Regions from separate parts of the Pseudoalteromonas sp. BSi20439 genome, predicted to be linked through region 1. Evidence: predicted binding sites of a transcription regulator. Region 1 holds the regulator's gene; the other holds the start of a gene.

What was found. Region 1 encodes sigma-54, which starts transcription at its own class of promoters, with help from an activator protein. Its sites were predicted from a motif close to GTTGGCACGNNNNTNGNNT; they were not measured.
Region 2: glnA (glutamate--ammonia ligase) is a predicted target of sigma-54. The motif match lies at 2,463-2,481, and genes of this name have one in related genera.

Annotation. Positions count from the first base shown of each region.
Region 1 covers NZ_BADW01000055.1:39,939-45,317, forward strand. The annotation lists gene mgtE (magnesium transporter) at 1-248, opposite strand, end outside; gene P20439_RS05360 (HPr family phosphocarrier protein) at 389-661, opposite strand; gene rapZ (RNase adapter RapZ) at 679-1,521, opposite strand; gene ptsN (PTS IIA-like nitrogen regulatory protein PtsN) at 1,541-1,993, opposite strand; gene hpf (ribosome hibernation promoting factor) at 1,998-2,285, opposite strand; gene P20439_RS05380 (RNA polymerase factor sigma-54) at 2,312-3,811, opposite strand; gene lptB (LPS export ABC transporter ATP-binding protein) at 4,146-4,871, opposite strand; gene lptA (lipopolysaccharide transport periplasmic protein LptA) at 4,868-5,379, opposite strand, start outside.
Region 2 covers NZ_BADW01000223.1:39,424-44,538, reverse strand. The annotation lists gene typA (translational GTPase TypA) at 205-2,028, opposite strand; gene glnA (glutamate--ammonia ligase) at 2,537-3,943, shown strand; gene P20439_RS17485 (DUF4124 domain-containing protein) at 4,058-4,579, shown strand; gene glnL (nitrogen regulation protein NR(II)) at 4,661-5,115, shown strand, end outside.

The DNA of each region.
Region 1 (5,379 bases):
TGCGCAATAATACCCAAACGTACGTCTTCAGAGAGCTCTTCAAGTACATCGCCCTGTACATCAGGATCAACCAGTTGCCAGAGCATGCGACGAATTTTATGGGGAGATGATTCTAAAAGAAGTGCGGTATCACAAGGTGCCGTTTTTGCTAGCATGCGCCTAACTTGAACAAATTGACCACTATTTAGTGACTTGGTCACCTGTTTTAGTTGTTGTAGTGGAATATCTTGTTCTAAAGCTTCAGGCATTGGCGTCCTTAATTAAATTTTATTACATAGTGGAAGGGTTATGAATGCTATTCAATTTTAGTTTATCTTACTTTATATGAGCAAACTACCTCAACCACTATTAACCTTAGCTTAGGATGATGATTTAATGATGAACTATTTTATTCTTGCTCATTAAATCGTTGGTCAATGAGCTCACCAATTGCATTAAGTGCAGGTTCTGCGTCAGGGCCTTCACATACTACCTTCACTTCTTTGCCTTGACTGCTCTCTAGTAACATAAGTGCTAATACACTATCGCCAGCGGCTTGTTTATCGTCTTGAAATAAAGTGATTGAGGCATCAAATTGCACAGAAAGCTGTGCCAGTACTGTTGCCGCTCTGGCATGCAGGCCTAATTTGTTTTTTATTAAAAATGTGTTTTCTAACCGCATTACTATTCTCTTTGATGTTATTCTTGTTCTCTGTGACGAATTTTTACATTAGGATGACTCATTGCAAAACTTTCACCTATAGTTTGCGCTAAGTAAACAGAACGGTGTTGTCCACCAGTACAACCTATGGCTATGGTCAAATAGCTGCGGTTATTTCTTTCTAAATGCGGCAACCATGTTTGTACAAAGGTTTGAATTTGCCATGTAAATTTTTGTACTATGCTGTGGCTGGCTAGGTAGTCTTTTACCGGTTGATCTAGCCCTGTGAGTGGCTTAAGTTCAGGCTCCCAATGCGGGTTTGGTAAAAATCGGGCATCGAATACGTAATCTGCTTCTTTGGGTATACCGTGCTTAAAACCAAATGACTCAAAGGTAATGATCAGTTGTTTGTCTTTTTTACCGAGTATTTTTTCACGGATAGACTCAGCCAGCTGATGCACACTTAAATCAGTGGTATCAATCATATGATCAGCATGATTGATCAAAACATCCAGTAGTTGTTTTTCTTTTTTTATTGCTAAATCAAGCGGTAGAGAATCAATAGAAAGAGGGTGAAGACGCCTAGTTTCCGAAAAGCGTTTAATTAATGTTTGATCGTCACTGTCTAAATAAAACACCGTTGGTTTAGTGAAACCAGGTAAATATTCAATGATTTCATTAAACTGTTGCTGCTCTTTAGGTAAGTTACGCACATCAACACTTACGGCAATTTTGTTGTAGCTGTCGGAAACACTTCGAACAAGAGATGGTAATAAATTTAAAGGAATATTATCTACACAATAATAACCTAAATCCTCAACAACCCGTAACGCAACAGATTTACCAGAACCTGAGCGACCACTTATAATTATTAATTCCATTTATCACCCTTTATTGTTACTACGGTTGACTGACAATGACTTGGTACAGCTCATTGTCGGATTTTGCCGCCCGTAATTGCTTACAAAATTCTTTATCGTTGAGCTTATCTGCAATGGTAGCTAAGGTCTTTAAATGCTGTTGATTGTCACCGTCGGGGACAATTAAGGCAACAAAAATGTCGACCGGTCGGTTATCTATCGCATCAAAATTAATAGCCGTTTCGCTCACCAGTATAAGTGCAAGAGGCTCTTGTGCACCACTCATACGACCATGTGGAATTGCAATTCCTCGGCCTATACCTGTGCTCCCTAGCTTTTCTCTAGCGGTTAACGCGTTGAGAATATCTTGTTGGGTTAAATAGGGCAGTTTATTGTGAGCCAATTCACTGATAAATTCTAAAATTCTTTTTTTACTATTAAAAAGGACCGCAGCTTTACTGCAGTCCTGACAGATAAGTGAGCTTAGTTTCATAGTGTTAGTGTCGAGCAAGTTTCTCTTTGTGTTTAATTACTTGACGATCTAGCTTGTCAATCAGCGAGTCTATAGCGGCATACATATCTTGATGTTCAGTAGAGGCAAAAATTTCAGCGCCACTAACATGAACGGTTGCTTCAGCTTTTTGGTTTAGTTTTTCTACATCGAGAATAACATGCACATTCGTTATGTGATCAGTGTGCCTCTGCAGCTTTGCAAATTTACTATTTACGTAGTCTCTAAGCGAGTCAGTAATATCTACATGGCGACCAGTTAAGTTCAGTTGCATAAACATTTTCCTCTTTGTTGTACGCCTTAAATCAAACTTTTTCGTTGATTCGACGGGGGAATAGCTAGAGATTCGCGATATTTTGCAATAGTTCTCCTTGCTACTTTAATTCCTTGCTCTGCCAATATATCTGCAATTTTACTATCACTCAATGGTTTAGCTGAGTTTTCTGCCGCGATTAATTTTTTAATTAATGCGCGAATTGCTGTTGATGAACATTCGCCACCGTTTTCAGTGCTTACATGGCTTGAAAAGAAATATTTAAGCTCAAAAATACCCCGTGGTGTATGCATGTATTTTTGCGTAGTAACACGCGAAATAGTCGATTCGTGCATTTCTACCATTTCTGCCACATCATTAAGCACCATAGGCTTCATCGCCTCAGGACCATGTTCAAAAAAGGCCTGTTGCTGTTGCACAATACAGTTAGTTACTTTAAGTAGCGTGTCGTTTCTACTTTCTAGACTTTTTATAAACCATTTTGCTTCTTGCAAGTGTGAGCGAATAAACTGGCTATCACCACTTGATTTAACAGTACGTGACATAGCCGCATATTGGCTGTTTACCCTAATTTTAGGCATGCTATCAGGGTTTAGTTCAACCACCCAACGCCCTTTAATTTTTTTAACCGACACATCAGGAATAACATACTCTGACTCTTCTCTGACAATAGTGTCTGCCGGTTTTGGGCTAAGGGTATGAATTAACGTCATGATCTCTTTAAGCTCATCTTCTTTGAGCTTAGTTTTTTTCATTAACGTGCGATAATCACGTGCCGCTAGTAAATCAATATGATCGGTTAAAATCATTTTTGTTTCGTTTAAAAAAGGCGTGTCTTTATCAAATTGATTAAGTTGAATACACAAACACTCTTGTAAACTACGCGCGGCTATTCCTACTGGATCAAATAATTGAATACGCTTTAATACCGCTTCTATTTCATCAAGTTCAACTTCATCTTCGTCGTCGTTTTCTTGATTAAAGCTTTCTAAAATTTCTTCACAGCTAAGGGTTAAAATACCTGAGTCGTCCACGGCTTCTACTATTGCAATCGCAATGGCTTCATCTGTAGGACTAAATGGCGTCAGTTGCAATTGCCACATTAAATATTCATGCAGCGTTTCAGTTGAAGAGCCTTGATAAATTGATTCATCTTCAGGCATCGGTCCCGATGAAGAGGCAGGTGCTGCGCTCATGTATTCATCCCATGTAACGTCCATTGCCATATCATCGCTAATGGTGTCTTTGCTCATGGCTTCGCCGCTGTCTTGCTCATACTCGCTAGGTTTTTCGTCAGCTGAAGCACTTAGCGTTGATTCATCGTTATCGGCTTTTTGTTCGTTTTTACCCGCAGCATCTTCGCTGTAATCTTGTTCTTCAACTTCAAGCAAGGGATTGCTATCGAGCGCTTCTTGAATTTCTTGCTGGAGATCCAATGTACTGAGCTGCAATAAGCGAATTGCTTGTTGCAACTGTGGAGTCATTGTAAGTTGCTGGCCCATGCGCAGCTGTAATGATTGCCTCATTTATCTCTAACAATCCTTTTAAATTACGGTCTGTTGACCTTTACGGATTAAAATTTGTTCAAACTAGGGGCGGTTTAATCGCGGCGCGAGGTTTGTAACCTAGTGGGCTAAGTCAAAACCGAGCAACAAAAAGTAAATCGTCCCTAGGCAGAACCCGAAGGCCAGCGCCTGTTTGGCATTGATGCTGCGTTATCGCCTATTTATGGGGAATACCACATCACATAGGCTCTGCCTTGCCTAAATACCAAACAGACTGCTGCAAATTCAACCTTGAAAGGTCAACAGACCTAAGTATAATTAATCTTAGCAGATGCTTAGTGGAATAACACAAATATTAGAGCTTGAACTGCTCGCCCAAATAAACATCGCGTACTGTTTTATCGTTTAATACGTAATCTGGAGTGCCTGATGCAATTAACTCCCCATGAGAAACTATGTAGGCTTTTTCACAAACATCAAGTGTTTCGCGTACGTTGTGATCTGTGATCAATACGCCAATCCCTCGATTTTTAAGATGCTCTATGATCTTTTTAATATCTAATACAGAGATAGGATCAACCCCTGCAAAGGGTTCGTCTAATAGTATAAATTTAGGATTTGCTGCTAATGCCCGGGCAATTTCAACACGGCGGCGTTCACCGCCTGACAGAGCCATACCTTGGCTGTCACGAATATGCTGAATGCTAAATTCATCAAGTAAATTATTTAAGGTATCTTCACGTTGTTGTTTATTAAGCTCTTTACGTGTTTCTAAAATAGCCATTAAGTTTTGGTAAACCGTCAGCTTTCTAAAAATCGATGATTCTTGTGGTAAGTAACCAATCCCTAGGCGAGCTCGGCTGTGCATTGGTAATAAAGTGATATCTTGATCATCTATTGATATTTTACCTTTATCGCTCGGTACAAGCCCTACAATCATGTAAAAGGTCGTGGTTTTACCTGCGCCATTGGGGCCAAGTAAACCGACAATACTGCCAGCTTCGACTTCTAGGCCAACATTTTTCACCACTTCACGGCCTTTATAGCTTTTTGCTAATAGCTCTGCTTTTAATGTGCTCATGGTTGGCCTTTATCGTCTTCTTTTTTGTTTTCAACAGGCACCAAAATGGTGTGTACACGATCGGTTGAATTTTCATCTTTTTCTGCGCTAATCAACTGCTGCTCTATATCGTAGGTGATACTTTTAGCGGTAATTTTTTGACCTGCTTGAGCGATGCTGGCATCACCGATTAAGGTTAAAAAACGTTGCGATACATCATAGCGAACTTCATTGGCACTGGCGCTCATGATGGTGCCATCAGCTTGTGTTTCTTCAAAGTAAGCAGGGCTACCTGTGGCAATTAAAAGTTGCTTATTCTCGCCTAAGTCATCACGTTTATGTACTTCTAAACGATCGGCGGTAATGCGGCGATTACCATGAATAATTTCAACATTCTTTTCAAAAATGCCCACGTTTTCTTTTAATTGACCTTCCTGTCTGTCAGCACTAATTGAAATTTGATTAGCCACAGGGGCTTCAACGGCCTCCTCTGCATGGCTATGAAATGCAATCAGTAGTGAAGGAACAA
Region 2 (5,115 bases), on a different contig from region 1:
TTTAGAGGAAAAGATTGTATTGCATGGTTTATAAAGTCTAGCGGCTTTCACCCAATAGCCATATTAACAACCAAGCTACCCAATAACACTGTTCTAATCTGACAGCTGACGACTTATAGCTAACAGCGCTTGTTTCCAAACACAAAAAAGCCGCTGTATTTTGCAATACAGCGGCTTTTAAAATCATTGTTCTAAATTAATAGATTATGACTTAGGAGCACGACCCGCACGTTTACGCTCATTTTCAGTTAAATGACGCTTACGAATACGAATGTTCTCAGGTGTAACTTCTACTAACTCATCATCAGCAATAAACTCAAGCGCTTGCTCAAGTGAATAGTTAAGTGCTGGTGTAAGTGTTTGTGCTTCATCTGTACCAGATGCACGAACGTTAGTAAGTTGCTTACCTTTAAGCGCGTTAACTGTAAGGTCGTTATCACGGCTATGAATACCGATAACCATACCTTCATAAACTTCAACACCGTGACCGATAAATAAACGGCCGCGCTCTTGTAAGTTAAATAATGCGTTAGTAAGTGCTTTACCTGTTGCGTTTGCAATCATTACGCCGTTCTTACGAACACCTAGCTCGCCACCTTTGTGCGGACCGTAGTGATCGAACGTATGGTAAAGTAAACCAGAACCCGACGTTAATGTCATGAACTCAGTTTGGAAACCGATTAAGCCACGGCTTGGGATCATAAAGTCCAAACGCATACGGCCTTTACCATCTGGGGCCATGTCAGTAAGTTCACCTTTACGAAGACCAATTTGCTCCATGATAGAACCCTGGTGCGCTTCTTCACAGTCAATAGTTAGTGTTTCATACGGTTCTTCTAACACACCATCAACAGTACGTAAGATAACTTCTGGACGAGATACAGCTAACTCATAACCTTCACGACGCATGTTCTCGATTAAGATACCTAGGTGTAATTCACCACGACCCGATACACGGAAGCTATCTGGGTTATCTGTATCTGCAACGCGAAGTGCAACGTTGTGTACTAATTCTTTGTCTAAACGCTCACGAATGTTACGTGATGTTACAAACTTACCTTCTTTACCACAGAAAGGTGAGTTATTTACAGAGAACGTCATCGTTACTGTTGGCTCATCAACACTTAATGGAGGTAATGCTTCAACGTTGTTAGGACAACAAAGCGTATCTGAAATCTTAAGCTCGCCAAGACCCGTTACCGTTACGATGTTACCAGCGTAAGCTTTATCAGTTTCAATACGTTCAAGACCTAAGTAGCTTTGTACTGAACCAATTTTACCGTTACGTTTAGACCCGTCAGCGCTAATAATCGTAACTTGTTGGTTAGGTACAACTGAACCGCGTTTGATACGACCAATGCCAATTACACCTTTATAAGAGTTGTAATCAAGCTGTGAAATCTGCATTTGGAAGTCACCTTCAGGATCTGCATCCGGTGGTGATACTTCGTCAACGATCATCTTGAACATAGGTTCCATGTTATCTGATGCTTCGTCTAAATCTAATGTAGCCCAACCATTGATTGCTGATGCGTAGATTACTTTAAAGTCTAACTGTTCATCAGTTGCGCCTAGGTTGTCGAATAAATCAAAGATTTGATCCATAACCCAATCAGGGCGAGCACCTGGCTTATCAATTTTATTGATAACAACGATTGGCTTTAAGCCTTGCGCGAATGCCTTTTGCGTTACGAAACGCGTTTGTGGCATTGGGCCTTCTTGAGCGTCAACAAGTAGTAGTACTGAGTCAGCCATCGAAAGTACGCGTTCAACTTCACCACCGAAGTCGGCGTGTCCAGGAGTATCTACGATATTGATATGGTAATCATTCCAAGAGATAGCGGTGTTTTTCGCTAAAATGGTAATACCACGTTCTTTTTCAATGTCGTTTGAATCCATCACGCGCTCTTCATTACCGCCGCGTGTTTCTAATGTACCTGATTGCTCAAGTAGTTTATCAACCAGTGTTGTTTTACCGTGGTCAACGTGGGCGATAATTGCTATATTTCTTAACTTTTCGATACTCATATGTTCACTCAGAGAAATTGAATCTCATTGATCCTGCAGGGGCTATACGTTCTCACCTGCGCTTTCACGAGATGTCCCAGCATAGGATTTAAAAGGGCGCATATTATCCCCTATAAATGGAATGGATGAAAGTTTATCCAAAATAAAATTTCAAACTTTCGCAATAAAATAATTAACTCTTTGTTTTAAAATAATTAATTTTGATGATTAATTTTTATAAATTAATCTCAAAAGGTGGTTTTGGATTAATTTAAAGCGACTTTACTGCGTATTTTGCATTTTCTTTGTGTTAGTCTAAGGTGATTAATTTGCAAGCAATTATAACCCTGTAAATGTTGCACCGTTTTGGAATTATTACGCACCAAAACAGTGCTTAATCTATGCCGCCTTTATACTGTTTATATATTTTCACATAAAAAACAACAAATTATAATAGTGGCACAAAATCAGCTTATAGGTATTTAAAGTATCTAAGCAGCAATAATAAAACCCAATAGTTGGAGGACACATGTCACAATCGGTTTTAGATTTTATTAAAGAAAATGACGTTAAGTTCATTGATTTACGCTTTACTGACACAAAAGGTAAAGAGCAACATGTTTCTATTCCTCATCATCAAGTTGATGAAGACTTTTTTGAAGATGGAAAGATGTTCGACGGTTCTTCAATTGCTGGCTGGAAAGGCATTAATGAATCAGACATGGTGCTACTACCTGATGCAGATTCAATCAAGCTTGACCCTTTCACAGAAGAAACAACACTTATCGTTCGTTGTGACGTGGTTGAGCCTTCTACATTACAAGGTTATGAGCGCGACCCTCGTTCAGTAGCTAAACGCGCTGAAGAGTACATGCGTTCTACCGGTATTGCTGACACAGTTTTATTCGGTCCAGAACCAGAATTTTTCGTATTTGACGACGTTAAATACAAATCTGACATGTCAGGTTCAATGTATAAAATTGATTCTAAGCAAGCAGCTTGGAACTCAGATAAAGAATATGCAGATGGCAACACAGGCCACCGTCCAGGTGTTAAAGGCGGTTACTTCCCAGTTGCACCAGTAGATGACTTCCAAGATTGGCGCTCTGCAACATGTTTAGTGTTAGAAGAAATGGGCCAAGTTGTTGAAGCGCATCACCACGAAGTGGCGACTGCCGGTCAAAACGAGATCGCAACTCGCTTTAACACTATGGTTTTAAAAGCAGATGAAATCCAAGAAATGAAATATGTTATCCATAACATGGCTCATTTATACGGAAAGACAGCAACGTTTATGCCTAAGCCTGTTGTTGGTGATAACGGTTCTGGTATGCACTGTCACCAATCTTTAGCTAAAGACGGCGTAAACTTATTCGCAGGTGATAAGTACGGCGGCCTTTCTGAAGACGCGCTTTACTACATTGGCGGTATCATCAAACATGCTAAAGCAATCAACGCTTTTGCTAACGCGTCAACTAACTCGTACAAACGTTTAGTGCCAGGTTTTGAAGCACCAGTAATGCTTGCATACTCTGCACGTAACCGTTCAGCGTCAATCCGTATTCCAGTGGTTCCATCTGCAAAAGGTCGCCGTATTGAAGTACGCTTCCCAGATCCAACTGCTAACCCATACCTTGCTTTCTCTGCAATGCTTATGGCAGGCCTTGACGGAATTAAAAACAAAATCCACCCTGGCGATGCCATGGATAAGGATTTATATGACTTACCAGCAGAAGAAGCAGCAGAAATTCCAACTGTGGCATCATCACTAGATGAAGCACTAGCGGCATTAGATGCAGACCGTGAGTTCTTAAACCAAGGTGGCGTATTCACTAATGACCTCATTGATGCTTACATTGCACTTAAGTCAAAAGAAGTTGAAAAACTTAACATGACGACTCACCCAGTTGAGTTTGAAATGTACTACAGCTGTTAATTTATTAACCGATAAATAATGTGTGTTTTAAGCCCGCTTTGCGGGCTTTTTTTATGGCAAATTTAACGGTTCTACACTAAAGTGAAGTAAGTTTAAACAATGCAGGGTGGCAGGATGGTAGGTAAGGTTTTGTTGCTATTAATAGCTTTAGTGTTAAGTGTTAATAGCCATGCAAGCAATAAAAAAATTTATGCATGGAAAGACAAAAATGGTGTGCTGGTTTTTTCAGATACCCCTCAACCTGGCGCCAAGGAGGTTAAGCTCACCAGCCAACACTTAAACATGCCTGCAACAAATACTGACATTCTTGATACTTCACCGACTAAAACAGCGGTCAAGTTTAAAATTAGTATTACATCACCAGAGCCCAACCAAACTATAAGAGAAAACACCGGTTCAGTGTACGTTTCAACTCAGATCGCTCCTCGCTTTGAAGCTGGATTTACTATTGGCTTGTTTTTAAATGGCATTGCTATTGGTGAACCCAGTGATACCACCACCCTGGCGTTAAGAGATGTAGAACGCGGCCAACATACACTGCAAGTTAAACTTTATAATAAACAAAATCAAATAATTGCAACTAGCCCTGACAGTGTATTTTTTATGCATCGTAAAGGCCTTAATATAGGTCGGTAATTGCAGTTAAATACGTATAATTAGCGTATATTTTACTAAAAACCTTGCCTACCTCCCCAGGCGCACTAAAATGGTGCAATAATGATTAATAAGACACATTTTAGCCCAGAGCTACTAAATATAATTTGGCAAAACCAAACCACCGCCCTGATGTTACTTGATGAAAGCTTTACGCTTATTTACGCCAACACCAGTGCTAGTGAATTACTTGGTTTAGGCGAAAAGCGCCTACTCGGGCAAGCGTTCGACGACTTATTCAATTACCACTCTATCGACTTAAAACGTATTGCACAGTATTCGTTAGTTGATGGTGTAGACTGCCACCAGCATAGAGCTGACGTGGTGTTTATCGATTCTCGCCATGCAAAATTAGCGGTCAGCACGCGACGAATAAAGCATAACGATACCTTTTATATTTTATTTGAATGTCGACAAACCGATGACGAAATTAAGCACGATCAAGTTTCAAACCAAATGCATCAATACCAAGCTGCACGCAACTTAATTCGCGGTTTAGCCCATGAAATTAAAAACCC